Linked DNA regions of Methylosinus sp. H3A. The main gene of each other region encodes a partner of the protein of the gene in region 2 in a complex. Links are inferred from orthologs where the notes say so. Each region holds a gene or a part of one and is shown on either strand. Other genes may lie near its edges.

Region 1 (10,951 bases), 1.3 Mb from region 2 along the record:
TCGCGGTGCGCTCCGTGCGAGCGAAGGTCTCCGTCTCCTCCGGCCCGGCCGCGCGAATCGGCGCTGTGATGAAGGACGGCAGCGCGGCGGCCGGAGCCTCGTCCTGCACGGCGGGCTGCACGCGCGGCGGGAAACGACGCTCGCGATTGCGGTCGAAATTCTGGCGAGGCGGCCGTTCGCCGCCGCCCTCGGCGGTCTGCTCGCCACCGCGGTCGCGGTCGCGTCGATCGCGAAAGCCGCCGCGATCCGAACCACCGCGATCCGAACCGCCTCGATCTTGGCGCGGCTGGCGCTCATAGCGCGGCTCGTTGACCGGACGCTCGCCGATCGGACGCTCCTCGTAGGGCTGTGGTTGCGGTTGCGGCTGCTGCGCGAATTGCGGCTGCGCCGCGGGCTGCGGCGCATAGGGCGCAGAAGCATAAGGCTGCGGCGGCGGCTGATAGCCGGCGGTCTGCGGCAAGCGCTCAGAGAGAGGCGCGAAACGATCCGAGATTCCGCTGAAATCATCATCGTCGTCGATGTCGGTTTCAGCCGCCTCATAGGGACGGCCGCCGTAGCCGCCCTGCGCCTGCTGTTGCGCGGTCTGAGCCGCGGCGATCAGACGAAAATAATGTTCGGCGTGCTGAAGCAGGCTCTCGGCCATGATCGTGTCGCCGGAGGATTGCGCGTCTCGGGCGAGCTGAAGATATTTCTCAGCGACATGCTGAGCGGTTCCCCGGATCTTAACGTCCGGACCGTTCGACTCGTAGGAACGTGTGAGGGGATTGGGCCCTTTTCGACCCCCATTGCGGCCGCGGATGCGTTTATTCTGTCCTGGTCTCATCGAATATCCCCGAGAAGGTCCTTACGCTTTGCTGGCTCGGCGTGTCGTGCTTCGGCCGAACGCGCCGAGAGGGACGAACGCTCGAAACTGCGTCAGAGAAGGAAGCCGGGCGCCATGCCCGATCCAACGGAGCGACTCCGCTCTACCTCGAGCGGCGTTTCTGTCCGTTCTGTCGCTTGCGCGATCCAGACATGGATCACGCGGCCGGCGCGGCGTCCTCGTGGAACAGCCTGCGCCGAATTCACATCTTGCATCCGAGCGCCGCCGACACGCTCGAAGGCGCTACTGAGCAAAGGCCGCTCGTCGGCCCCTCGACCTAAAGAAAGACGGCGTCGAAGTCGTCTGGCTCTCGCTCGCCGCCACGGCGCGCGTTACGCCTCTCGCCTTCATCGCGGCCGCGGTCGAATCGCGAAACCGTCGCTCACGCTCGATGAGTCCGAACACGCTCTGTCTCGCGCGCCGAACACCCGATCATTCATCGTCTTTTCGGGTTCGAACGGTGGCGCCGGACACCGGCCCATGCGGCGCGGGACTCGCGCCTTCGGCAAAATTTCGGGGACCGGCCGTATTCCCCCTCATCCGCGCTCAGCGTCGCTCACGACGATCAGCGTCTTGTCGCAGGCGACTATAGTCCACCCGGGCAGGCTCGCCAAGGGCGCGAACGTTCCGTCCCTCAGATAAATAGGGGGTGTAGCCAATATGTCACGACCTCGCATGTCACGAACTGCTGCGCCGCGCGGCGACGGCGCGCTCGCGTCCGCCGGCGTCCTTGCGAATTCCGGCGGGCTCGAGGCCATTCTCGGCCAATAGAGCGACGACGCTTCGCGCCTGCTTGTCGCCCGCCTCGAGCGCCGCTACGCCCATCGGCGCGAGCAGACGCGGCAACTCCGCAGCGATCTCGCGATAGCAGTCGAGTCCATCGGCGCCGCCGTCGAGCGCGAGCGGCGGATCATAGAGCCGCACTTCCGGCTCCAGCGCGTCCAATTCGCCGCTCGCGATATAAGGCGGATTGGAGACCACGAGATCGAAACGCGCAGCGAGCGCATCGGCCCAGCGCCCGCGCAGCACCGCCGCGCGCTCGGCGAAACCGGAGCGCGACAGATTGAGCGCGGCGGCGGCGCAAGCGTTGGCGCTGAGATCGACGCCGACCGCGCGCGCGTTCGGAAATTCGGCGAGCAGCGCGCAGAGAATCGCGCCCGAGCCGACGCCGAGATCGAGTATCGCGAGCGGCTCGAGCCGACGCTCGCGCATGAGCTCGAGCGTGAGCTCGACGACCGTCTCCGTGTCCGGCCGTGGATCGAGCACTCGGGGCGCGACGACGAGATCATGCGTCCAGAAGCCGCGCGCGCCGAGAATGCGCGTCACCGGCTCGCGCGCCGCGCGACGCTGCGCATAGTCGCGCAGTTTTTCCCGCGCGGCGCCCGTGAGCGCCGCCGTCGGCTCCAGCAGCAGCTCCGCCGCTGTGAATCCGCCGGCGGCGAGCAGCAGCGCTCGCGCGTCGCGACGCGCATCCTCGACGCCGGAGCGATCGAGAAAGGCCGCGACCTCGTCGAGCGCCGCGGCGCGCGTCACATGATCGAGCGCAAGCAGGGACAGAAGCGTCACCCTTTGGCGAGCAGCGCGGCGACGCGCCTGGCGAAAGCGGCCGCGTCGAGCGGCGCCTCGCCATCGGCGATGCGCGCCGTGTCGAACAGCAGCCAGAAGCCGTCTTCCGCGCTGGCGCGATCGGCCTTCGCTTTTTGCGCGAGAGCGAGCACCGCCTCGTGGCGCGGATTGATCTCGAGCACGGGCTTGCCGAAAACGCCCTTATTGCCGCTCTCCTGGAGCATGCGCGCGAGCTGGAGATCGAAGCCGTGATCGGCGGCGACGAGGCAGGCGGGGCTCTCCCGCAGGCGCGTCGAGACGCGCACATCGTCGATCTCTCCGGCGAGCGTCTCCTTCAACATGCCGGTGAGCAGCGCGACCTCCGCGCTCGCTTCGGCCGGCGGCGTGTCGGAAGAACCTTCCGGCGTCGGCACGGCGTCGATATCGGCGGCGCCCTGCGTCACCGATTTGAACGGCTTGCCGTCATAGCCGACGGCGCTCGTCACCCAGAAGGCGTCGACCGGCTCATCGAGCAGCAGCACGTCTATGCCCTTGGCGCGATAGCCTTCGAGCTGCGGGCTCGAGGCGAGCCGCTTCTTGTCGTCGCCGGTGATGTAATAAATGGCCGTCTGATTGGGCCGCAGATTTTCGACATAATCTTTGAGGCTGCGGCCGCCGTCCGGATGCTGCGACGTCGTGAAACGCGCAATGGCGAATATCTCGTCGCGGCGCACCGGATCCTCGTGCAGCCCCTCCTTGATGACGGCGCCGAAATTCTTCCATACGGCGGCGAATTTCTCCGAATCATTGGCGGAAAGATCGGCGAGCTCCTTGAGCACGCGCGTGCCGATCGCCTTGCGGATCGCGGCGAGGATCGGATTGTTCTGCACCATCTCGCGCGAGACATTGAGCGGCAGATCGGCGCTGTCGACGACGATACGCATGAAACGCAGCCAGGGCGGCAGAACGTCGGCCTCGCGCGAGATCAGCACGCGGCGCACATAGAGCTTGGAGCGGCTCTTGCGCTTGGGATCGAAGAGATCGTAAGGCCGCGAGCCGGGCACGAAGGCGAGCACCGTATATTCCGTGCGTCCCTCCGCGCGCCAATGAATTGTGAGCGCCGGCTCGTCGAACTGGCCGGATATCTGCTGATAGAAATCCTTATAGTCTTGCTCGCTCACCTCGGATTTGGACTTGGTCCACAGCGCCGAGCCGTCGGTGAGACGGCGCGGCTCCTTGCCCTGCTCCTCGACGAGATCGATCGGTATCGCGATCGCCCCCGAGTGCTCGCGCAAAATCTCCTCTATGCGATAGGGCTGCAGAAATTCATCCGATTCCGAATTGAGATGCAGCGTCACGCGCGTGCCGACCGCGGGCACCGAGTCGAGAGCGAGCGGCGCGATCTGGAACGAGCCCTTGCCTTCGGAGGTCCAGAGAAACGCTTCCGACGCGCCCGCGCGGCGCGTCGCCACCTCGATGTGATCGGCGACCATGAAGGCCGAATAAAAGCCGATGCCGAAACGTCCGATGAGCGAGCCGCCGACGCCCGCGTTTCCCTTGTCGGAGCCTCCCTGGCCCGCGTTACCCTGGTCGGCGCCGCCCTTCGCCTCGAGGTCGTCGAGAAAGGCGCGCGTGCCGGAGCTCGCTATGGTGCCGAGAGCGGCGACGAGATCGTCGCGCGACATGCCGACGCCATTGTCCGTGACGCTCAGCGTGCGGGCGTCCTTGTCGAGCGCTATGGTGACGAGCGGCGCGCCGGCCTGCGCCGCCAGCGCCTCGTTCGCCACCGATTCGAAGCGCAGCTTCTCGATCGCGTCCGCCGCATTGGACACGAGTTCGCGCAGAAAAATGTCGCGCTCGGAATAGACCGAATGAGTCATGAGCTCCAAGAGCCGCGCGACATCGGCCTGGAAGCCGTAATCGCTGCGCTCGGCAGCGTCGATCGTATTTGTTTCGGCGTGGTCGTTCACGGGCGTCGTCTCCGCTTTTTCTATCGGCTCCGCCGCGCGCGCCGCTCCCGCAATGGAAGCATGGCCGACGGCGCGCGGGCACTGGCCGGGATATAGAGATCGTCATTGATCGGCAATGGCGCCCGTCGAGCGGCCTCGAGCGGTGCGCGAGAGCTGATATCGGAGACCATCGGCAAAGTTGCAAGAGCGCCGGCCCACGTCACTGCCGGGACGCGTCGCGATGCGCAGCTTGCGCGCGGCGACTCGCACGCGACCTGCAAAAACAAGACGGGCCGCCCGAGCGTCGCCCGGCCGGCCCGTCCATCGCCACGAACTCACTCTGCTCGAGAAGCGCCCTTCCGGGGGGCTGGGGGGCTGACGAAATCCGGAAAAACCACTTCCCGCGCCTGTCGAGGCAATACGTTAGATATTGGTCGGCTCCTTTGGCGGACAAGGGGCTCGATATTGGCGAAAATGTGAAATTTGATCTTTGCGCGCCGGGCCGATCGTCGCCGGAATGTCATCTTTGTCTTGCCCTCGCGCGATCGGCGCGCGATCATGCCCGCGAAAGAGGAAAAGCGGTATGAGCGAGACGGAGACGACCGAACCCAGCAGGCGGCGCGGCCTGCTCGCCGTTGTGGCAGGCCGCGCGACGAACGACCCCGATCGGTCCAGGCCCGCGCCCGAGACCAGAACCGCCCCGCTCGTGTCCTTCGACCGGCGCGAACTGCGGCTGCTCTTCGATCTCTACGGCGCCAAGGTCGCGGCCGGCGAATGGCGCGACTACGCCATCGACTTCTCTCCCGCCAAGGCGGTGTTCTCCGTCTATCGCCGCGCCAGCGAGGCGCCGCTCTATCGCATCGAGAAAAACCCCGAGCTCGGCCGCCGTCAGGGCGCCTTCAGCGTCGTCGCCTCCGGCGGTCTCGTGATGCGTCGCGGCCAGGAGCTCGCGCGCGTCATCGCCGTACTGCAAAAAAAGCTCGAATTGGTGCGCGACTGAAAAAGAAAAGGCCCCGCCGCAGCGGGGCCTTCGTTTTCTCGCGTCGACCGAAGGATCGTCAGTCGTTGCGGTCGCCGAACAGATAGAGCAGCGACTGGAACATGTTGATGAAGTCGAGATAGAGCGACAGAGCGCCGAAAATGCTCTGCTTCGCCACCACCTCGTGACCATAGCCAGCGCTCTGATAATAGCCGTCCTTGATCGACTGCGTGTCCCAGGCGGTGAGGCCCGCGAAGATGAACACCGACAGGATCGACAGGCCGAACTGCAGCGCGCTGCTCTGGAAGAACAGATTGACGAGGCTCGCGAGCACGAGGCCCCACAGGCCCATCACGAGGAAGGAGCCGAAGGCCGAGAGATCGCGCTTCGTCATATAGCCATAGAGGCTGAGGCCGCCGAAGGCCGCCGCGGTGATGAAGAACACCTTGGCGATGGACGCGCCGGTGAAGACGATCATGATCGACGACATCGACAACCCCATCACCGCCGAGAAGGCGAGGAAGAGGTTGCGAGCCGTCGCCGCGGAGATGCGGTCGGCGCGAAAGCCCAGGAAGAACACGAAGGCCAGCGGCGCCAGCATCACCACCCATTTCAGCGGGCTCGTGTAGAGCATCTGGCCGAAGGGCGTGAGCGCGATCTGGCGGCCGCCTTCCTTGGCCACGGCGAGCATATGCGTGCCGAGCGCCACGAATCCGGTGACGCCGAGACCCAGGACCATGTAATTATAGACGCCGAGCATATAGGCGCGCAGGCCCTGGTCGATCTCTGCCGTGCCGGCTCTGGAGACCCCGCCCCGATAGCCGAAGCTCGTGTTGCGGTCGAAATTGGACATAGCATCCTCTCGAAAAAGGCCGCGCGGCCCGGTCTATCCGGCCAATCGGCGCGGTCCTCGACGCCGAATATGGCGTGCGAGCCGCAGAAAGACAAGAGTCCGCGGGGCGAATCCCGCAAAGACCGCGCCACGCCGAACAAAGCGCAAGCAAAGGCCGCAGTATTGCGTCGCCGACGCGCCCGAAACCTATCGGAAAAGACGGAAAAAAACGAAGCCCGCTCACGCTCTTGCCGCTCCGAGAGAATGCGCTAACATGCCGCATTGTCGCAGGCGGCGAGCGACCGGGTCGGCCGATCCGGCTCTCGCTTCGTCGTCGGAGCGAAGGCGCCCACGGAACGAGGCCCGCAACACATGCTCCATGGGGGAATCATCATGTCCGACAGCGGTCTTGTCCCGTTCTGGCGGTCGATCGATGGGGTTCTGCGTTCGGCGATCCGTTCCGCGCCGCCCATTCTCTTCGTCTTGCCGCTCATGCTTCTCGCCGCGGCCGCGCCCGCCTCGGCCCATGGCCGGCTGGGCTCGGCAGAGGGCCGATGCCGGCTGTTCATCGGCCCCGACATAATGAATTTCACCGGCTATCTTCCGGACTCTTCGAAAAACGAATTCTGCGAGGACATTCCGGCGACCGGCCACACCATCATCGCGCTCGACGCCGAGCAGGACGAGCTTCGCGACATGGCGGTGGAGATAAGAATCGTCAAGGATGTCGGCGGCGAGGAGCGGGAGAACGCCGACATAAATGCGGTGACCGTCGCCTATCGCGGCCCGCGCACCTATCCGACCGGCACGATAAATTTCGAGCACGACTTCCCGGATGCGGGCTATTTCGTCGGCATTGTGACGGTGACGGGCGAGCATGGCGAGCGCTGGGTGTCGCGCTTTCCCTTCTCCGTGGGCAAGAGCTTCATGCGCACCCTGCCCTATTATCTGCTGATGGGCACGGGCGTGATCGCCATGTTCTTCATCTATCTGCGGCATCGGCCGATACATTCGCTGAAGACGGCCGACGCCGAGCCCGCGGAGTAATCCACCGCGCGCTGTCCAAGTCTGTCAGTCCAAGTCTGTCAGTCGCCGGCGCCTTTGATCTTGTCGGCGAGCAGGGCGATGGTCTTGGAATAGACCTTCGCCTTGTTCCATTCGAGCAGCGCCGGGAAATTGGGCTCGCCCTCGTCCCAGCCGGCGCCCGGCTTCCAGCCGGAGCCTTGCAGAAAATTGGCCGTGGAGGCGAGCACATCGGCCGTATCGTGAACGAGATCGCGCTTGCCGTCGCCGTCGAAATCGACGGCGAATTTCAGATAGGACGAGGGCATGAACTGCGTCTGGCCGATCTCTCCGGCCCAGGCGCCGCGCATTTGCGCAGGGTCGAGATCGCCGCGTTGGACGATGCGCAGAGCGTCGAGCAATTCGGCGCGGAACCTGTCGGAGCGGCGGCAATCATAAGCGAGCGTCGCCAGAGCGCGAATCGTCGAGAAATTGCCGAGATAGGCGCCGAAATCCGTCTCCAGCCCCCAGATCGCGACGAGAACCGGCCCCGGCACGCCATATTTCTGCTCGATCCGCTTGAACAGCGCCGCATGTTTGAGCAACAGCGAGCGCCCCTTGCTCACGCGGAAGGAATTGGCCATGCGGGCGGAGAATTGCTCGAAGGTCTGGCGAAACACCTTCTGCCCGCGGTCATGCGAGATCACCGAACGGTCGTAGAACACGTCGGCGAGCGCCGAATCGATCGCCGGCTTGGCGACTCCCGCCGCCGCGGCCTCGCGCCGGAAACCCTCGAGCCAGGGCTCGAAGCCCTCGCCATTGCGTCCGCATTCGGCCGCCCGCCCGCTCGCCGGGGCGAGCCCCAGCACGAACGCCAGAGCCGCGACGCCGAGCGCCGTAATCATTCGATTCTTCTGAGACATCTCGCGCTTTCCCATCTCTCGGGCGAAGCCCGCCGCGGCTCTTTAGTCCATGAGAGCGCGGCCGCAGCATGGCGACGCTTTCGCAAATCTCAAAAATATCGGGTCGAACTTTCGGCGCAGACTAGCTCGCGCCGGTTAGCGGGCCGTTGCCGAAGCGCGGCGAAATTTCGTTCTCATATTGTTCTTGCCGTGGCGAGACGCCGCGTCTACTATGGCGACGTCCGCGTTGGAGCGCTTTCTTTCTGCTCGGAGTCGGAGCTTTCGCCATGGTGGTCAGGGTCTCGACGGTCGCCTTCGAGGGGATCGAAGCCAAGCCGGTCGACGTTCAGGTCCAGATCGCCAGCGGCAATGTGGTGTTCACCCTGGTCGGCCTTCCCGACAAGGCGGTCGCCGAATCGCGGGAGCGGGTGCGGGCGGCGCTCGTCGCCTCCGGCCTCGCGCTGCCGGCCAAGCGCATCACCGTCAATCTGGCGCCGGCCGACATGCCCAAGGAGGGCAGCCATTACGATCTGCCGATCGCGCTCGGCGTGATGGCGGCGATCGGCGCCATCCCTTCGGACGCGCTGGACGGCTATACGGTGCTCGGCGAATTGGGGCTCGACGGCGCGATCGCGCCGGTCGCCGGCGTGCTGCCCGCGGCCGTCGCCGCCAATATGCGGGGCCATGGGCTCGTCTGTCCGCGCCAATGCGGGCCGGAGGCCGCCTGGGCGTCCAACGAGATGGAGGTGATCGCGCCGCGCTCGCTGATCCAGCTCGTCAACCATCTGAAGGGAACGCAGGTTCTCGCGCGGCCGGAGCCAGCGGTGCGCGCCGCCGCGGCGGACCTCCCGGACCTCGCCGACATCAAGGGCCAGGAGAGCGCCAAACGGGCGCTGGAGATCGCCGCCGCCGGCGGCCACAATCTCTTGATGAACGGCCCGCCCGGCGCCGGCAAATCCATGCTGGCGGCGCGGCTTCCCTCCATTCTGCCGCCGCTGTCGCCGCGCGAGCTGCTCGAAGTCTCGATGATCCATTCCGTCGCCGGCGAGATCGCGGGCGGCGAGCTCACCGATCGGCGCCCCTATCGCGCGCCGCACCATTCCGCCTCTATGGCGGCGCTGGTCGGAGGCGGCGCCCATGCGCGTCCGGGCGAGATTTCGCTCGCCCACAATGGCGTTCTGTTCCTCGACGAATTGCCGGAATTCCAAGCGCAGGCGCTCGACGGTCTGCGCCAGCCGCTGGAGACCGGCGAGGTCGCCGTCTCGCGCGCCAATCACCGCGCTGTCTATCCCGCCCGCTTCCAGCTCGTCGCGGCGATGAACCCGTGCCGTTGCGGCTATGCGCTCGAACCGGGCTTCGCCTGCCGCCGCCAGCCCAATGAACGCTGCCTCGCGCAATATCAGGCGCGGCTCTCCGGCCCGCTGATCGACCGTTTCGATCTGCGGATCGAGGTTCCCGCCGTGTCGGCGGCCGATCTCGTTTTGCCGCCGCCGGCCGAGGGCTCGGCCGAGGTCGCGGCGCGCGTCGCCGCGGCCCGCGACCGCCAGCGCCGGCGCTATGAAAAGCTCGGTCTCGCCGGCTCCACCACCAATGCGAGCGCTCCGGCGAGCGCGATCGACAAGGCCGCCGCGCTCGACGCCTCCGGGACGGCGCTGATCCGCGACGCCGCCGAACGCCTCGGGCTCTCGGCGCGCGGCTTTCACCGCGCGCTGAAGCTCGCCCGCACCATCGCCGATCTCGACAATTCGGACGCGATCGCGCGCCGCCATCTCGCCGAAGCTCTCGCCTATCGAGGCGGCTCCGCCGGAGCGCGCGCCGCCGCCTGAGCTCACGCCCTGCCGATCAATTCATACTTTTCTCGCGATTGTCGTGAAATAACCGCCTTCATCGAATGGTTTTGGACGCTCCGTATGCCCCCTGTCCCCAATTGCGTCTTCGTCGCCTTCGCTTTCCTCGTCACGCTCGTCGCGGCCGGCTGGCTCTGGTTTCTGCGCGCGCGCCGGGCGCTGCGCCGCCGGGCCGTGGAGACCGAGCTCGAAGGATTGCGCGATGAAATCTGGGAGCTGCGCGCCGCCGCCGCCGCGCGCGACCGCGCCGAGGCGGCGAGCCAGGCCAAATCGCGCTTCCTCGCCACGGTGAGCCATGAGATCCGCACGCCGCTCAACGGCGTGCTCGGCCTCGCGCAATTGCTGGCGGCGACGCGGCTCGACGCCGAGCAGGCGAGCTATGTCGACGCGATCGCCGCCTCCGGCCGTTCGCTCGCCCAGCTCATCGACGATATTCTCGATTTCTCCAAGATCGAGGCGGGCAAGATCGAGCTCGAGGTCGAGCCTTTCGCTCTGACGCCGCTCGTCGAAGGCGTCGTGGAGCTGCTGGCGCCGCGCGCGCAGGCCAAGCATCTCGAGATCGCGAGCTATATCGCGCCGGACGCGCCGGAGACCGTCGCCGGAGACGCCGCGCGCGTGCGCCAGATTCTCGTCAATCTCGCCGGCAATGCGGTGAATTTCACCGCGAGCGGCGGCGTCGGCCTCAGCGTCGAGCGCGACGCCAAAGGCGCGCTCGTCTTTCGTGTCGCCGACACCGGGCCGGGGGTCGCGCCGGCGGCGCGCGAGATCATCTTCGAGGAATTCGAGCAGGGCGACGGCTCCTCGACGCGCCGGCACGGCGGCACCGGCCTCGGCCTCGCCATCTCGCGCCATCTCGCCGCGCTGATGGGCGGCCGGCTGGAGATCGAAGAGGGGTCGGGCTCGAGCTCGGGCGCCGTCTTCGCCTTCACTCTGCCGCGCGGGCCGCACGCCCTCTTCGACGACCGCGCGCGCGAGCGCAAGAAGCCGCTCGCCGGCTCCAGCGTGTTGATCGTCTCTCCGACGATCTTCGAAG
Region 2 (10,794 bases):
CGCCGGCGGACTGCCCGATCCGCGCGCGGGCGGGCTCACCTTCCGCAGCGTCTCGGGGGGCTTTCTGGCGCAGTCGCGCGACAATAGCGTCGTCGACGATCTGACCCTCACCGTGGTGACGAAGCGCGCGCCGACGGAACGGGAGCTGGCGGATTTGAAATTCGCCTTTCGCGTCGCCAAGCATGTGAAGTCCAACGCCATCGTCTACGCACGCGATCTGGCGACGGTGGGCGTCGGCGCCGGGCAGATGTCGCGCGTCGACTCGTCGCGCACGGCGGCCTTCAAGGCGGAGGAGGCGGCGCGCGAGGCCGGCGTGCGGGAGAGCTTCGCGGTCGGCTCGGTGGTCGCCTCGGACGCGTTTTTCCCCTTCCCGGATGGGCTGCTGGCGGCGGCCTCGGCGGGCGCGACGGCGGTCATCCAGCCGGGCGGCTCGGTCAACGACAAGGATGTCATAGCGGCCGCCGACGAGGCCGGCCTCGCCATGGTGCTGACCGGCGTGCGGCACTTCCGGCACTGAGCCGGCGCGCGCTGCGCTGCAATATACGCATGTAGTCTGTTGATTTCGAAAGGGATGCGCGACATCGTGCCGCGTCTTCCCGGCGAGGCGTATTGTCGCGCTGTCGCATTTTGCGGCGCTGCGGCCGCGACTGTCGCAGTCTGCGGCAGTTTTTGTCGCGACAGTTTGTCGAATAAGCGAAATCTGTCGCGATTTTGAGACGTTCTAATTGCCATTGTGCGGCGCACGTCGCCTAATGACCCCCCGAAAGACCACGCGCTTTCCTGCCGAAGGCGAGCGAAGATCCAGGGGCTGTAATTGTACCAGAGACGATATCGAAGCTGATCGACGAAGACTCGATCGTTATTCTGCGGTTTTGACGGCCTGTTCTTCGCGAACGACGCTGACGCCGCGCCTCTCCAAGCAGATTCGGTCCGATTTCGTCACGCTGCTCTTTAGAGCGGCGGCGCCGGGTCGCGCCGTTACGAGACTTTCCTTCCCAGGGAAAGAGGCCCGCGCCGCTGGGTCGATGACGAGCGGTCACTCAATCCTCCCTAACTTTCCCGGCCGTCTCTTCGAAGGGCGGCCGGGACTTTTCCTGAGAAGAAACGACGGAAACGCCAATGACAAGAACCGGCGATGTGGCCGTTCCGCGTCCAATGCGGCACGAGGCGACGAATGTGATGGCGGCAGGGCTGGCCTTTGTTTCGCTTTTCACCGGAGCGGCGCGCGCGGATACGACGGATCAACTGCTCGATCAGCTGAAAGCCAAGGGAATTCTGACCAAGGGCGAATATCGCAAGCTGAAGGCGCGCCATGCGGCCGAGACCGCCGCGCCGGCCCGCGCCGTTGTGGCGAGCCATGCCGCCGCGCAGCCGCTCGCGACGCCTTCGGATCGCTTCATCACGCGCCTCGACAAAGGGATCGGCGCGCGCGTCGGCGCGGTCGACGTGCGCCTTTCCGGCCAGCTCGCCTTTTTCGCGACCGAGCAATTCAAGCAGGCCGGAACGGCGACCGTCGCCGGCGGGCTCGGCGGCGGCAGCCTTTATAACAACTCCTCAGCCATTCGCTCCGGCCTGCTGCCGAGCGCTCTGGCGCTCAATCTCTCGACCGAGCAGGAGGGCTATAAGGTCTCCTTCTCGCTCGGCCTCTACGCGGGCGGCAATAATATTCGCGTCGGCCTGCTCAATGGCAACAGCTCCGGCGCCTCGGTGGCGCTCGGCACGCCGGGCGTCGATCTGCGACAGGTGTTCGGCGAGATCAGCTCGGCCGATTACGGCTCGCTGAAGGTCGGCCGCGATCTCGGCCTCTTCGCCGCCGACGCCATTCTCAATGATTTCACTTTGTTCGGCGCCGGCACCATTGCCGCTAACGCCAGCCCCTCCAATACGAGCCTCGGCCGCATCGGCTTCGGCTATGTCTATGCGGATTGGATTCCGCAGCTCACCTATACGACGCCGGATTTCCATGGCGTCACCGTCTCGGTCGGCGCCTTCTCACCCTATCAGCAATTCGACAACGCCGGCTCCTATGTGTCTGCCGCCGGCGTCCTTCCCTATTCGGGCGTGATCACAGGGCATGATCAGCCGGGCTTTCAGGCGCGTCTCAAATATGTGGGCGAGCTCGCGCCGGGGATGAAGCTGACCCTGTGGACATCCGGCCTCACCCAGCGCCATCGCGTCGAATCCGGCGACGCCGTGCTGCTCGCGCGCGGGGCGGGCGTGCGCTCCATGGCGATCGACGCCGGCGGCCGTTTCGACGTCGGTCCGGTGACTTTGGTCGGCTACGGCTATAAGGGCGTCGGCCTCGGCACGACGGGGCTTTATTTCGACGGCGTCGGCTATGACGGCGAGCGGCGCAAATCCTCTGGCTATTACGCCCAGGCCGGCTATACGATCTTCGAGCGCCTGACCTTCGGCGGCAGCTATGGCGTCAGCTATCTCGACGCCAATCTCGCCGATTATCCCGGCCGTCTCGGCGATGGCGCGCTCGTCGCCGCCAACGCCTCGACGATCGGCTTCGTGAAATATCGCTTCACCGATTGGGTCACGTTCCAGAGCGAATTCGTGCGCTCGGTCTCGCATAATCTGCTGGGGCAGGGCGTGCGGACCAACGCGCTCGTCGCAGGAACGATTTTCTCCTTTTGATCCCATGGGATAAGGGGAAAGGCTGCGACAATTGGTGCGATGCACAAACCGCGCATATTCTCATATTGACGAGCAGCGGTCGGCTCGGCGACGGGCCGCCCGCCCGCCGTCGCGTATCGGACGGCCGTGAAAAGGCGTCTCAAATGCCCCTCTATTCCGCCAGCCTGACGGAGGCGGCGCGTGAAAAATTCTTCGGCCGCGGAGAGCTGCCGACCGTCGAGCTCAAACAGCCGATTCTGCGGTCCTGGCTGCGCTGCGCGGAACTCGGCTTCGATGTCGCCAAACCGCCGCGCGCCGCCGCGCTCGAGCGGACCGAGCTGCAGACTTTTCTTGCGCGCCACGAGCGGCTGCGGCGGCTCTGCCGGCCGGAGCTCGACGCGCTGAACGCCGAAGCGCATGAGACCGGCGCGGTCGTCATCCTCGCCGATGCGCAGGGAGTGATCGTCGACGCCATAGGCGACATGGGCTTTGTCGCGCAGGCGGCGGAAATCTCGCTCAAGCCCGGCGCGCATTGGAGCGAGGCGGCCGCCGGCACCAATGCGATCGGCGCGGCGCTGGCCGAGCGGCGGGCGGTGGCCGTGCATGGCGGCGAGCATTTCTTCGAGAGCCACGCGATTTTGAGCGGCGCGGCGGCGCCCATCGTCGATCCGCGCGGCGTCGTCGTCGGCGCGCTCGCCCTCTCGGCCAACGCCGGCGTGCATCGCGTCCATGCTCTGGGGCTCGTTCGCTTCGCGGTCGAGCAGATCGAGCATCGTTTCTTCGGCGGCAATGCTTTTTCAGCGGCGACTGTCTTGCGCTTCCACACCGATCCCGCCGTCGTCGGCGCGCCGCGCGAGGGGCTCCTCGCCTTCGACGACGACAAGCGGCTCATCGCCGCCAATCGCCGCGGCCTCTCCTTCGTGCAGCGCGATTGGAGCGCTCTCGACAGTGTGAGTTTCGACGAATTGTTCGAGCCGCTGAGAACGGCGCCGCAAATGGCGGAGATCATCGGCAGCGACGGCCGGCGCTATTATGGCCTCGCCAACACGCCGTCCTCCTGCCGCGCGCGGCCGACGGATTGTCCTTTGGAGCTGCATGACATTTGCTTCGAGCCGCCTTCGGCGCGGCTCGCCGAGCACAGGCTGCGCGACGCCGAGCTTTCGGCGATGCGCGCGGCGCTCGACGCCTGCGACGGCAATTTCAGCAAGGCCGCTCGCGTGCTCGGCGTGCATCGCAGCACGCTCTATCGGCGTCTGAACGAGCGGGCGAGCGAGAGGGCGCGGTAGGCGCGGCCGCTTCGAGATCGAAGGGCCCCGCCTTTTTGGGCTCATTCATCCGCGCTGGCTCACTCGCAGACGCGCACGCGGCGGAAATAGAGGACATTGCCCCAATCGTCGGTCACGGGCTGGCGGGTCATATAGCAATCGCTCGGCGCTTGCGATGCGGCGATGGCGCCGAGCGTCAGAGCGGTCAGCGCCCCCGCTGCGGCGACGCCGCCCCAATAATGGCCGTGGTGATGGCGCCGATAGGGGTTCGCCTCGGCGGTGGAGGCGAGAATGGTCGAACCGGTCAATGTCAGGGCCAGAAGCCCGGCGGCGAGGGCATTTTTGCTCATGACCAACTCCGTTTGCGTTGCGCTCGCTCTCATCGGCGAGCCTTCGCATGCTACGAAGCGCCATGCCGAATGTTCGTGCGGCGGCGCACAGCGCGGTCTCTTCGCGGGAAGAGGCGCCGATCCGGCGTCGGAGGCGCGTTAGCTTCAACGAAACGCGAAAAGGCTCCGGCCGCCGCCGAAGAGCGCGCTCAGATCGGGCTCGAAGAATTTCCAGCTGACGCCGCCGCGGACGAAGTGGACGCCGACCGGCGCTGTCGACAGCGAGCTGACGGACAGCGCGCCATTCGACGAGAGCGTGGCGATCGGAATGGTCGAGCCGCCGAATTTCGAATAGAGATATTCAGTCCATAGCGCGATCCGCTCCGTGAGCGCATATTCCGCGCCCGCGCCCGCCGTCCAGCCGACCTCGACCTCGCTCGAGCCGCCGCGCGAGGCGCTCCATCCGTCGGTGGCGTAGACGGCGACGGGATCGAGCGATTTCGCGAAAAGGCTCGACAGAGTGGACGAGGCGAATTTCGCCTCGATCTTCGAATAGGCGACGCCCGCCGTGACATAGGGCGCGAGCCGTTCGAGCAGAGCATAGCCGAGGCGCGCCCTCGCCGTCGCGGACCAGCGACGCTCGATGCGCGCATTGCTCTGGGACAGGTTGCCCGTCTGAAGCAGATAGAGGCCGTCTGCGCTCGTCGTTCCCGATTGGGCGCCGTCGTCGATGACATGCGTCCCGAGGACGCCGCCGTAAAAATCGGCCGCGAGGCCGACGATGATCCGGTCGCCGACGATATGATCGTATCCCGCGAAGGCGCCGATGAGACGATCGCCGTATCCGACCCTCGTTTTGACGGAGGCGCCCGAAAATCCCGCGCCCTGCGGCTGCGATCTGTTCAGATCGGCGACGCCGCCGCCGCCGGCGAAGCCTCCGCCCAGGCCGAAATAGAGGCCGCTCCTCGGGAAGGCGGGGCGCGACGCTCCGGCGCCGAGACCGGGAGGCGGGAGCGCCGGATCGGCGTCCTGCCGACGCGGCCTCCAGTTCACGCCGCCGCGCACCGTATGGACGCCGACTTTCCGTGTCGAAAGGACGCCTATGGCCGGCTTAGTGGACGCGAAAGCCGTGATGATGGGAAGCGCGGAGCCGCTGAATTCCGAATAGAGATACTCGGTCTTGACGCTGATCTGGTCCGTGATCGCATATTCGGCGCCCGCGCCCATGGTCCAGCCGAGCCTCGCGCCCGACCCCGTCCCGATCGTCGTCGAGGCGGCGAGGCTCATCTCGGGAAATCTCGCGACCACATCGGCGCCGATTCTCGAATAGGCGGCGCCGCCGGTGAGATAGGGCAGGAAACGGTCGAACAGCCCATAGCCCACGCGCGCCCGCAATGTCGCGAACCATCCTGGATCGCCCGCGAATAGCCCGCGCGTCGCCGCGACGGCGACCCCCGGCGTGACATCCGCGACGATCCGCGACCAGTCGGCTTCGAGCCCGACGATCAACTCGCCGGGCAGTCGAAAGTCATATCCGAGCGCGGCGCCGGCGAACAAATAGCCGAATCCGACGGTCACATTCTCGGTCGACGCGCTCGCGCTCGCGACGGCGTGGCCGTTCGAATATTGGAGCCGCGCGCGATTGGCCGGGCCGTATCCGCCGCCATATCCGCCAGTCGTCCCGAAATGGACCCCTGTCCAGTCGAATGGCTGTTGAGGCGCAGCGAACAGCGGCAGACCGCGAAGGGTGGTCGCCTCGACCGCATAGGCCGGTGGCGAGAATGTAAAAGCCAGGAGCGCGGAAGCGAATATCTTACGCACGATGCGCACTCCTCGAATATATATTTCGAGTCGACTGTCGAAAAAGCGAATGACTAAATTTCAGTGCGGGCGCACCCTAGGCGCATCCGCTGTCGCATTCAACTCGGAACTAAATCGGGCTCGATCACATCGAAGCGTCAGCTCTCGCTCTGCGCCAGCAATTTCGCCTGATGATCCGTCGTCAGCGCGTCGAAAATCTCGTCCATCTCGCCTTCCATCACGCGATCGAGCTTGTAGAGCGTCAGATTGATGCGATGGTCGGTGACGCGGCCTTGCGGAAAATTATAGGTGCGGATGCGTTCCGAACGATCGCCGGAGCCGACCTGCGCCTTGCGATCGGCGGCGCGCGCATTGTCGAGGCGCTGGCGCTCGGCGTCATAGAGGCGTGAGCGCAGCACCTCCATCGCCTTGGCCTTGTTGCGATGCTGCGAGCGCTCCTCCTGCATCATCACGACGATGCCGGATGGAATATGCGTGATGCGGATCGCCGATTCGGTCTTGTTGACATGCTGGCCGCCGGCGCCGCCGGAGCGCATCGTCTCTATGTTCAAATCTTTGTCGTCTATGGCGACGTCGACTTCCTCGGCCTGCGGCAGCATGGCGACGGTCGCCGCGGATGTGTGGATGCGCCCCTGCGTCTCCGTCGCCGGCACGCGCTGCACGCGATGCACGCCCGATTCGAATTTCAATTTCGCATAGACGCCGCGGCCGGCGATCTCGGCGACGATCTCCTTATAGCCGCCGAGCGCGCCTTCGCTCGCCGAGAGAATCTCGACGCTCCAGCCTTTGGAGCCGGCGTAACGTTGATAGGCGCGGAAGAGATCGCCGGCGAAGAGGGCGGCCTCGTCGCCGCCGGTTCCGGCGCGCACCTCGAGAATGACGCCTTTCTCATCGGCCGAGTCTTTCGGCAGCAGCGCGAGCTTCAATTCATGCTCGGCGCTGGTCAGCGCTTCCTGCGCGACATCGAGCTCGCCTTCGACGAATTCGCGCATGGCCGGGTCGATCGCCGGATCGGCGAGCATCTCGCCGGCGCCGGCGATCTCGGCGAGAGTCGCGCGATAGATTTTGATCTTGGCGACGACATCATCGAGCGAGGCGAGCTCACGAGAAAGCGCGACGAAGCTCGCCGCGTCCGGCCCGGAGCTGAGCCTGTCGGCGATCTCCTCGTGACGGCGCAAAATGAGTTCGAGCTTGTCTTGGGCGAACATGGGGCTTGCCGAGCGAGAGATGAGGGGACGGCGTGGAGCGAGGCGCGAGCGTCGCTAGCGGCCCCCGTCTTTCGTGGCGATTGCCGAAATCGACGCGCTCACCCTCCCCTTTAGGGGGAGGGTCGGACCGCGAAGCGGTCTGGGGTAGGGTTCCACGAGGAAGACTCGGTGGAAACACCCCCTCCCGATCGCCTTCGGCGCTCGACCTCCCCCCTCGAGGGGGAGGTGGAAACGCCTTTCCCGGCGAGATTTCTCGAATCGGCGCATGCTCAAACCGGAATATCGCGCGCGGCGGCGAATTCGCGCAAATTCTCGCGCAGGCTCGGCGCGCCGTCTTCCCTGGCGAGCAGCGAGGCGACGAACACCTCGACCTCCTCGAGATTGACGGCGAGAATCATCGCCTTCACCGGGCCGATCGAGGACGGAGACATGGACAGCGAACGATAGCCGAGCGCCAGCAGAGCCAAGGCCTCCAGCGGGCGGCCGCCCATCTCGCCGCAGAGCGTGACCGTTTTGCCGGCGCGCTTGCCTGCCGCGGCGATGCGCTCCAGCGCGCGCAAGATCGGCGGCGAGAGTGTGTCGTAACGCTTGGCGACGCGCGTATTGTCGCGATCCGCCGCATACATGTACTGCATCAGATCGTTGGAGCCGACCGAGAGGAAATCGGCGCGCGCGGCGATGGTGTCGAGCTCCCACAAGAGCGAGGGAACCTCCACCATGGCGCCGAGCCGCACATCGGTCGGCGGCGCATGGCCGTGGCGCTGGAGATGGGCGAGCTCGCGATGCGCGATCGCCTTCGCCGCCTCGAATTCCGCGACATTGGCGATCATCGGGAACATGATGCGCACGTCGCGTCCGCCGGCCGCTTTCAGCATGGCTCTGATCTGCATGCGCAACAGGCCCGGCCGATCGAGGCCGATGCGGATCGCGCGCCAGCCGAGCGCCGGATTCTCCTCGTCGATCGTCGCCATATAGGGCAGGATCTTGTCGCTGCCGATGTCGAGCGTGCGGAAGGTGACGGGGCGGTCCTGCACCGCGTCGAACACCGCCTTGTAGAGCAGGAACTGCTCGTTCATGCGCGGAAAGCGTGGCGCCAGCATGAATTGCAGCTCGGTGCGGAACAGGCCGATCGAGCGCGCGCCGGTCTCGTGCAGATGCGGCACGTCGACGATGAGGCCGGCGTTCATATGCAGCGCGATGTCGACGCCGTCCTTGGTGACGGCGGGCACGTCGCGCAGCTTGGCGTATTGCTCCATGCGGCGGGCGCGCAGTCGCGCCTTCTCGCCATAGGCGGTCTGCACATCCGGCGGCGGGCGGATCTGGACGTCGCCGGTCACGCCGTCGACGATGATGGCGTCGCCGGCTTCGACGAGATCGGTCACATTGGCGGCGAGGCCGACGGTGGCGATCCCGAGCGCGCGGGCGACAATGCCGACATGGCTCGCCGGCCCGCCTTCCTCCAGCACCAGGCCGCGCAGGCGCGAGCGGTCATAGTCGAGCAGCGCCGCGGGGCCCATGTTGCGGGCGATGAGAATCGCGTTCTCGGGGATCGATTCGCGATCGGCAACATAGCTCTGCCCGGTGAGCTGATGCAGCAGGCGATTGGCGAGATCGTCGAGATCGTGCAGCCGGTCGCGCAGATAGGGGTCGGTCTGGCGCTGCAGCTTGGCGCGAGCGTCGTTCTGCACGCGCTCCACCGCCGCTTCCGCGGTGAGGCCGCTGAGCACGGCCTCGTGCAGCCGCCGCACCCAGCCGCGATCATTGGCGAAGATGCGGACGGCCTCGAGCACCTCGCGATGCTCCCCGGCGCCCATGCGGTCGCCATGGGCGACCAATTCGTCGATGGAGAGGCGCATCGCCTCTATCGCCGCGTCGAGGCGCTGGACCTCGGAGGCGATATCCTCGGCGATGAGCTGCTTCACGACGACGCGCGGCTCGTGCAGCACGGCGTAGCCGAGCCCGACGCCCTCGCACATGGGCGCGCCCTTGATCACCACCGGACGGTCGAGCGCGAGGCTCTCGGGAGTCTTGGCGATGGAGCGCAATTCGCCCGAGGCGATCATTTCGGCGACGAGCATCGCCGTCGTCTGCAGCGCCTCTATCTCCTCCTCGGAATAGATGCGCCGCACGCGATTCTGCACGACGAGCACGCCGAGCGTGTTGCCGCCGCGCAATATCGGCACGCCGAGGAAGGAGTGATAGATCTCCTCGCCCGTCTCCGGCTTGTAGGAGAAGGACGGGTGCTCCTGCGCCTCGGAGAGGTTCAAAGGCTCGGCGCTTTTGGCGATGAGGCCGACGAGGCCTTCGCCCGCGTGCATGGTGGTGAGATGCACGGCCTCGCGATTGAGGCCCTCGGTGGCGTAGAGCTCGAGCCTCTGGTCGGCGCGCAGAACATAGACGGAACAGACTTCCGCCACCATATTGGACGCGATGAGCACGACGATCTTGTCGAGCCGCGCCTGCGCGCTCACCGGCTCCGCCATGACCTCGCGAAGCCGGCGGAGCAGCAAGCGGGGTCCGCCGAGAGCGCTACGCATCCAGTTTCCTTAGTTTCGACAGGCTGCAGCCGCCAGACGAGGGCTCTGCGTGACCGCATCTCCCAAATCTAGAGAACTTCTAAAATTCCGCCCTGTCCCCCATTGAGCGTATATTGGCGCCGTCCAGCCTCCGCAAGCGCGGCCGCTCGGTTGCGCGCCGATACGCAAAGACCATACCGGCTTGCGGACCGACGACTTAGCCGGTACCAGTCAAAGTTCCGACAAGAAGAAATCCGAAAGCCGATCGGTCCACCCCGCGACAATCGGACTTTTCGGGCCTGCGCGCCAGAGACGAGATTCGTGCCGCTATCCAGATATCTGATCGCTCTCCTGTTTCTCGTCCTCTGCGGGTCGCGGGCTCTCGCCATCGATTCCGTGCGCGTGCCGCAGGACGCGGCGGCGATCGACCTCACGCACGCAGTCGAGAAATATTCCTCCGAGGGCGATCGCCTGCAGGTGTCGACCGCTCCGGGCTCCGACGGCATTATTCGACGCATCGAAGTGGGCGCGAAAGAGGCGGGGACTCGCCCGAGCTGGATCGTCTTCGCGCTCACCAACGACACGGATGAGCAATTGGAGCGGCTAATCGTCGCCCCGCATTTCCGCCTCCAGGGGTCGGGAGTGATCTGGCCGGATCTCGGCGCGACGCGCATTTCGGCGATCACGGCGAGCCAGGGTTTTCCGCCGGAACATGAGGATAGCGGGGACGCCGACGTTTTTCGCCTCACCCTCGATCCCGGCACGACGATCACTTATGTGGCCGAGCTGCGCACGCCCAATCTGCCGCAGCTCTATCTGTGGGAGCCGGACTCCTACAAGGACAAGGTCACCAGCCTCACGCTCTACAAGGGAATCGTCATCGGCATCGCCGGCCTGCTGGCGCTGTTTTTGACCATCGTCTTCGTCGTCAAAGGCGCGGTGATCTTTCCGGCGGCGGCGGCGCTCGCCTGGTCGGTTCTGGCCTATGTCTGCATAGATTTCGGCTTTTGGGCCAAGATTTTCGGCGTCGATC

The links.
Region 1: the proteins of prfA (region 2) and prmC are in contact, whole or in part, in a crystal structure (PDB 2B3T), measured with the Escherichia coli proteins. The link is inferred for Methylosinus sp. H3A from one-to-one orthologs.

What each region holds. Positions count from the first base shown.
Region 1 is NZ_JADNQW010000005.1:4,374,255-4,385,205, forward strand. The notes cover bases 485-3,484. They hold prmC (peptide chain release factor N(5)-glutamine methyltransferase), read right to left. Parts: upstream 2,429-3,484; coding sequence 1,541-2,428; downstream 485-1,540. Other genes in these bases: IY145_RS23245 (DUF4167 domain-containing protein), read right to left, coding at 485-823; htpG (molecular chaperone HtpG), read right to left, coding at 2,425-3,484. Outside these bases: more of IY145_RS23245, read right to left, coding at 1-484; more of htpG, read right to left, coding at 3,485-4,377; IY145_RS23260 (DUF2794 domain-containing protein), read left to right, coding at 4,940-5,356; IY145_RS23265 (Bax inhibitor-1/YccA family protein), read right to left, coding at 5,415-6,188; IY145_RS23270 (hypothetical protein), read left to right, coding at 6,561-7,214; IY145_RS23275 (lytic transglycosylase domain-containing protein), read right to left, coding at 7,253-8,092; IY145_RS23280 (YifB family Mg chelatase-like AAA ATPase), read left to right, coding at 8,359-9,897; IY145_RS23285 (ATP-binding protein), read left to right, coding at 9,982-10,951. UniProt on the Escherichia coli protein: Methylates the class 1 translation termination release factors RF1/PrfA and RF2/PrfB on the glutamine residue of the universally conserved GGQ motif, i.e. on 'Gln-235' in RF1 and on 'Gln-252' in RF2.
Region 2 is NZ_JADNQW010000005.1:3,058,937-3,069,730, forward strand. The notes cover bases 5,211-8,053. They hold prfA (peptide chain release factor 1), read right to left. Parts: upstream 7,246-8,053; coding sequence 6,175-7,245; downstream 5,211-6,174. Other genes in these bases: IY145_RS17190 (outer membrane protein), read right to left, coding at 5,211-6,037; ptsP (phosphoenolpyruvate--protein phosphotransferase), read right to left, coding at 7,515-8,053. Also shown: purH (bifunctional phosphoribosylaminoimidazolecarboxamide formyltransferase/IMP cyclohydrolase), read left to right, coding at 1-517; IY145_RS17175 (porin), read left to right, coding at 1,120-2,643; IY145_RS17180 (sigma-54-dependent Fis family transcriptional regulator), read left to right, coding at 2,787-3,908; IY145_RS17185 (hypothetical protein), read right to left, coding at 3,968-4,237; more of IY145_RS17190, read right to left, coding at 4,382-5,210; more of ptsP, read right to left, coding at 8,054-9,782; IY145_RS17205 (sensor domain-containing phosphodiesterase), read left to right, coding at 10,083-10,794. UniProt on the Escherichia coli protein: Peptide chain release factor 1 directs the termination of translation in response to the peptide chain termination codons UAG and UAA.